Regions from separate parts of the Paludibacterium paludis genome, predicted to be linked through region 1. Evidence: predicted binding sites of a transcription regulator. Region 1 holds the regulator's gene; each other region holds the start of a gene.
What was found. Region 1 encodes FNR, which switches genes on or off when oxygen is low (the NO sensors DNR and NnrR bind a similar motif). Its sites were predicted from a motif close to TTGATNNNNATCAA; they were not measured.
Positions count from the first base shown of each region.

Region 2: the regulator FNR is predicted to act here: its motif matches at 1,268-1,281, upstream of JNO50_RS15085 (M61 family metallopeptidase).
Region 3: the regulator FNR is predicted to act here: its motif matches at 951-964, upstream of JNO50_RS09560 (hemerythrin domain-containing protein).

Region 1 is NZ_CP069161.1:891,135-893,333, forward strand. Features, by position in the region: gene JNO50_RS03950 (DUF1853 family protein) at 1-686, shown strand, start outside; gene fnr (fumarate/nitrate reduction transcriptional regulator Fnr) at 690-1,436, opposite strand; gene hemN (oxygen-independent coproporphyrinogen III oxidase) at 1,546-2,199, shown strand, end outside.
Region 2 is NZ_CP069161.1:3,275,313-3,277,511, forward strand. Features, by position in the region: gene ccoN (cytochrome-c oxidase, cbb3-type subunit I) at 1-896, opposite strand, end outside; gene JNO50_RS15085 (M61 family metallopeptidase) at 1,358-2,199, shown strand, end outside.
Region 3 is NZ_CP069161.1:2,112,568-2,114,766, reverse strand. Features, by position in the region: gene JNO50_RS09570 (DUF411 domain-containing protein) at 6-443, opposite strand; gene JNO50_RS09565 (hypothetical protein) at 524-886, opposite strand; gene JNO50_RS09560 (hemerythrin domain-containing protein) at 1,026-1,463, shown strand; gene JNO50_RS09555 (DUF2249 domain-containing protein) at 1,453-1,662, shown strand; gene JNO50_RS09550 (hypothetical protein) at 1,662-2,199, shown strand, end outside.

The sequences.
Region 1 (2,199 bases):
GTCGTTATGCCGAGCATCTTCTGGCGTTCTGGTTCGATACCTCGTCGCATTCCCGTCTTGCCGCCCGCAACGTACAGGTGCGGCGCGGTAACGGAATGACGATCGGCGAGTTCGATTTTCTGCTCTGGCTCGATGGCGAGCCATGGCATCTGGAGCTTGCCTGCAAATTCTATCTGAAGCTTGGTGAGTCACCACTGGAATGCGTCGGCGCGAGTCTTGGCGATGGCATGCAGCTCAAGACCCTGGCGATGAAGCGTCAATTGGCGTTGCCGACTCTGCCGGAGGGCGCGCGCGCCTTGCCTGACGGGTTTGCCGGATGCCGCAGCGCGGCGCGCCTGGTGGGGGGGCTGTTCGCCGGGGCCGGCGGTGGGGATCCTGAGGGAACGCTGGGCGGCTGGTGGCGGCAAGGCGCCGAGTCCTTGCCTTGCCGGGGCGCCGCGGCGCGCTGGGTGATTCTTGACCGGAGCCGCTGGCTGTCGCCCTGGCGGGGCGGGCAAGCCGCAAGTCTTGATGCGGGAGAGCTGGCCGCGCGGCTGCAGGGGGCCGATCGTGTGGCGATGGTCGCCGAAATCATGGAAGACAATGGAACGTGGAGAGAGGTCTCCAGGGGATTCGTGGTGCCGGAAGGCTGGCCGGATGCGAAACGGCTGGCCGAGCTGTACGGGCGGAGCGGACCCCGCCCGTGACGCTTACTGACCGTTGGCGTGTACGCAGCCCGAGATCAGCTCCTTGAGCTGCTCCGGCAGCACCAGCTGGATGTGCTTGTGGTCGACGGTGATCCAGCCTTGCTGCTGGAATTTCGACAGGGTGCGGCTGACCGTTTCGAGCTTGAGGCCAAGGAAGCTGCCGATTTCCTCGCGGCTCATGCGCAGCACGAAGTCGTTGGCGGCGAAGCCGCGGCTGGACAGGCGCTGGGAAAGGTTGAGCAGGAAGGCGGCCAGCCGTTCTTCCGCCTTCATGTTGCCAAGAAGCAGCATGACGTTCTGGTCGCGAACGATCTCGCGGCTCATCAACCGGAAGAAATGGTGCTGCAGGCTGGGGATGTCGCGGCCGAGACTCTCCATGCGGGAGAAGGGCAGCTCGCAGACTTCGCTGTCCTCCAGGGCGATCGCGTCGCAGCCGTGAACGCTGGAGGATATGCCGTCAAGACCCATCAGTTCGCCGGACATCAGGAAGCCGGTCACCTGTTCGCGACCATCCTGGCTCGATACACAGGTCTTGAAGAAACCGGTGCGGATGGCGTACAGGGACTTGAAGTTCTCGCCGCTGCGGAACAGGAACTCCCCGCGCTTGAGGCGGCGACTCTGGCGGATGACGGCGTCGAGCTGGGCGAGCTCTTCGCGGTTAAGTCCGACGGGCAGACACAATTCTCGCAGACTGCAGTTGGAGCAGCTTACCTTGAGAGTATGGAGCGGGATCAACGTTTGGTCGTTCATGCTGTATTTCAGCAACCTTGTAAATAAGCTTGACGCTTGTCAAAGCGGATTTTATCCGTTTTCTACAAATTTACCAGTCCACCACAGGTTTTTCCAGTTCAGGACCGCCATGACACCCACCCACCCGTTTTTTCCGGACAGCTGCGAATTCGATCGCGAGCTTATTGAGCGTCTGGATTGCTCCGGACCGCGCTACACCTCGTATCCCACGGCTGACCGCTTCACCGCCGCGTTTGGCCCCGACGATTATCTGCGCTGGTTGGGCCAGCATCAACTGGGTCAAAGCAATCGGGCAATATCATTATATGCTCATTTACCTTTTTGCAACACTGTCTGCTACTACTGCGGTTGCAACAAGATCATCACCAAAGACAAGTCAAAGGCGGATACCTACCTCGATTATCTGGAAAAAGAGGTGGATGCGGTTGTCGCCGCGCTGGGCAAACGGGAGAAAGTCATTCAGTTGCATTTCGGTGGTGGAACGCCGACGTTCCTGTCGGATGCACAACTGGAACGGTTGATGACCTTGCTCAAGACACGTTTCGAATTCCTGCCCGAAGGCGAGTATTCGATCGAAATCGATCCGCGCAAGGTCGGCCGCGATACCGTGTTCGAGCTGGCGCGTCTGGGCTTTAACCGCATGAGTGTCGGTATCCAGGACTTCGATCCGGCCGTGCAGCAGGCGGTGAACCGGGTACAGAGCGAAGCCGAAACGCTGGAAGTGATCGAGGCCGCGCGCGAAGCAGGATTCCGCTCGGTGAGC
Region 2 (2,199 bases), 1.7 Mb from region 1:
CGCAGTTTGTGCCAGGCGCCCGACAGGGTCATGATGCCGTTGATCATGCCGCCCCAGCTAGGCGCCAGCAGGATCAGGGAGAACACCATGCCGACGGACTGGGTCCAGTCAGGCAGGGCGGTGTAGTGCAGGTGGTGCGGACCGGCCCACATATAGGTGAAGATCAGCGCCCAGAAGTGCACCACGGACAGGCGGTACGAGTAGATCGGACGGCCGGCCTGCTTGGGCACGAAGTAATACATCATGCCAAGGAACGCGGCGGTCAGGAAGAAGCCCACGGCGTTGTGGCCGTACCACCATTGCACCATGGCGTCGACGGCGCCGGAGTAGACCGCGTAGGACTTGGTCAGGCTCACCGGGATGAAGGCGCTGTTGACGACGTGCAGCAGGGCAACGGCCAGGATGAAGGCGCCGTAGAACCAGTTCGCGACATAGATGTGCTTGACCTTGCGGATCGCGATGGTCCCGAAGAACACAATGGCATACACAACCCAGATGATGGTGATCAGTACCTTGATCGGCCATTCAAGCTCGGCGTACTCCTTGCCGAACGTGTACCCCAGCGGGAACGTGACGGCGGCGAGCACGATGACCAGTTGCCATCCCCAGAAGGTGAAGGCGGCCAGTTTGTCGGAGATGAGTCGGACGTTACAGGTCCGTTGCACCACATAGTACGACGTGGCGAACAGACCGCAACCGCCAAAGGCGAAGATCACTGCGTTCGTGTGCAGCGGGCGCAAGCGGCCAAAGTGGAACCAGGGCCCGAAATTGAGCTCGGGCCACACCAGCTGGGCCGCAATAATGACGCCCACCAGCATGCCGACGATGCCCCAAACCACGGTCATCACGGCAAACTGGCGCACCACCTTATAGTTATAAGTGGATTGCGTTTCCATTTAAGGTTTTCTCCAAGGTTGCAAACTCAGAACGATAAAACCGAGCAGCTTGAAAACCGCCTTTTTCACCCCATTTGCACGGAAAGGAAAGAGGAGGCAGCCACCAGCATTACGAACTTGAGATAAATCAAGCGTTTGAGCCCTGAACACGTCGCATGGCGATCTTGTGTCGCCTTGGCCGTGCTCCCGACGTCGCGCTATTACCCCGTATATTCAACGCCGTATTCTAAATCAATTACCCAGTGCAGGCCACTGCATAAGCGGTCTTGCGGGCTGTCGGCTAAAGCGTCCGGAGCGAATCAGAGCGGATGCCGTCGAAATAAACGACCGCACCACCTGTGTGGATTATATTGTCATGTCCGACCCGACCCTTGACGTGGATCAACTCGCCATATCTCTCTACCGTCATTCACAACAGATGCTAGAATCATAGCTTTTATGCGCAATCAGGTAAGCCCGACATGAATGTTCCTGTTCATTATCGTATCCACCCGGTGTCGCCCGAAGCCCACCTGTACGAAATTACCCTAACGGTCAGGGAACCGGCCAAAAAGGGCCAGGTGTTTCAGCTTCCCGCGTGGATTCCCGGCAGCTACATGATTCGCGAGTTCTCGCGCCATATCGTGAAACTGGCCGCGCGTTCCGGCGGCAAACCCGTCGCGCTGGAAAAACTCGACAAGCACACCTGGCAAGCGGCGCCGGTGAAGGGCCCCCTGGTGCTGACCTACCAGGTCTACGCCTTCGATCTGTCCGTGCGCGGCGCCTGGCTTGACGCGCAACGCGGCTTTTTCAACGGCACCAGCGTCTTCCTGATGGCAGAGGGCTACGAGAACAGCCCCTGCGAGGTCGAGATTCAACCGCCCGAGGGCGAGGACTACGCCGACTGGCGCGTGGCGACCGCTCTGCCCGCCGTCGACGTCAAAAAGAAAACCGCCTTCGGCCGCTACCGCGCCGCCAACTATGACGAGCTGATCGACCATCCGGTGGAAATGGGTCTTTTCGAACGCGTCACCTTCAAGGCCTGCGGCGTTCCGCACGAGTTCGTCGTGTCCGGCCGCTTCTCGGCCGACCTCAAGCGGCTGGCGCGCGATGTCAAGAAAATCTGTGAATGGCAGATCCGTTTCTTCGGCGAACCGGCCCCCTTCGACCGTTACGTATTCATGCTGTTCGCCGGCAAGGATCTCTATGGCGGACTGGAGCACCGGGCCTCGACGGCGCTGTTCGCGCACCGCGACGACCTGCCGGCGCACGGCGCGAAAGACATCTCCGACGGCTACCTGAAACTGCTCGGCCTGATCAGCCA
Region 3 (2,199 bases), 1.2 Mb from region 1:
CGTCGTCAGAAGCGGCCGAACAGTACGTCGGTACGCTGATCGCGGGTCATGGTGTACACCGGCAAGGCTCCGGGTTGCTCGACCCCCATGCCAGGCGAATTTTGCGGCATGCCGGGCACGGCAATACCGGTCACTTTCGGCCGGGAGACCAACAGTTTCCTGATTGCCGCGACAGGAACATGTCCTTCAACCGCATAACCTGCAATCTCTACGGTATGGCAACTGCCCATGCCGGGCGTTACGCCCAACCGTTTCTTGATGCCGTTCATATCATCGCTGTTGATGGCCCTGACCTTGAAACCATGCTGGTTGAGATACGCGATATACGCCTCGCAGCATCCGCAGGTCGGGCTTTTGTAAACGGTGGCGGGAATCGCGGCAAAGGCGACGGAACTGGAAACGGACAGTACCGCGGCGGACAGGAAAAGACGCAATACGGACATGACAGCCCTCTTTCAATAAATCGATCGGCAGGTAAAAACGGAGCACTCAGCCGCGCCATATGTGGCGGGCTCGAAACGTTTCAAACCATTGAAGGGGGGCGATGCGGAGGAGCGTGGTCGATGCCCGCCATTTCGTCCGAACGGGGCACGGCGAAGATGATGCCCCCGGCAAGGGTGGCAGGGTTCCAGACCGGAAGAGCCGGCAAGACCGGAGCACAGACATACGCGCACAAGCCGTCGCAGTTGCCGCTTCTTTCGTGAGCCGGGCCGGACGGACACGGAGCACCGGCATCGCAGCAGTCATCGAAATCGGCATGCGCGGAATCGGACACGTGCGAGGTCGCAGGTCCGCCATGCGGCGAAACATGCCCCTCGCCCCCCCGCGCGAACAGCGCGAACGCGGCAAGGACAACCACGCACACCAGACGGACAAACGGATTCATGGCGGCAGCCTACCATGACGCCGCCGGGTTTGAAAGCCGGCCGACGCCCGCCATCCGGAAAGCCTTGATCCATATCATTCCCGCCGGCCTCCCCGACCGTCACACTCACCGCCATTACCCATCTGACAGGAGCTTCCCCATGACCGCCCAGCACACGCTGCTGCAGCAACACCGTGAATGCGATGAACTTTTCGCCCTCGCGGAGACAACGGCCCGCCAGCAGGACTGGGAAGGGGCCGAATCGGCGTTCGCCGCTTTCCGCGACGATATGGAACGTCACTTCGTGCTGGAAGAAGAATGCCTGTTCCCCGCGTTCGAACAGGCCACCGGCATGCGACATGGGCCGACCATGGTCATGCGAAACGAACACGCCCAGATGCGCGAGCTCCTGCATGACATGTCCCGCGCCCTTGACGCCCGAACGGCTGACGTCTATCTGGGGCACGGCGGGACGCTCTTGATCCTCATGCAGCAGCACAACATGAAGGAAGAAAACATTCTCTACCCGATGTGCCAGCAGCATGTCACCGGGCTTGACGCGCTGATCAGTGACTGGGAGGCCCGGCATGAGCATTGATTTGCGCCATCTGCCCCCTCCCGAGCCGATGGAGATCATTCTGGACCGGGCCGACACCATGGTTTCCGGCGACACGGCCGCTTATACCCTGCCCCATTTCCCGAGCCCGCTCCTGCCGCTGCTGGAGGAGCGGGGAATGCGCTATCGCTTCGATCTGTCGGGCGATGGCGGCGTGACACTTCATCTGGAAAAACCCTGATGCAAGCCTGGCTGTCTTATGACAGTGCGCCGCCGTTGCGCTTGCCGCTGCCATTTTTTCTGGTGGCACCCGTTTGGCTCATGGCCACGGGCGCCACACTGCTGTTCATGCCGGCGGACGGTGCGACGCCATACCACCCCATCGCGCTCGCCGTCACGCACATGCTGGCGCTCGGCGTACTCGGCAACGTCATGCTCGGCGCCCTGCTGCAGATACTCGCCGTTGTCTCGGGTGTCGCCTACCGGCGGCCCGCGATGCTGTTCCACCTGGTGTTCTGGCCCCTGCAAGCGGGCACGACGGCGCTGTGCTCGGCCTTTCTGCTCGGTTTCTCCCCCGCCCTGTTCCGCCTTGCGGGCCTCTGCCTTGGCCTGGCGCTGCCCATCTGCGCGGCCTATTGTCTCGGGTTGCTGGCACGAAGCCCGGCGCGGGATGTCACCACGAAAGGCATCGCAGGCGCGCTCGCGGGCTTGATCGCCGCCGCGGGTCTCGGCATCGCCATGACCGGCGTACTGGGCGCGGGCTGGCCCTTGCCGCTGC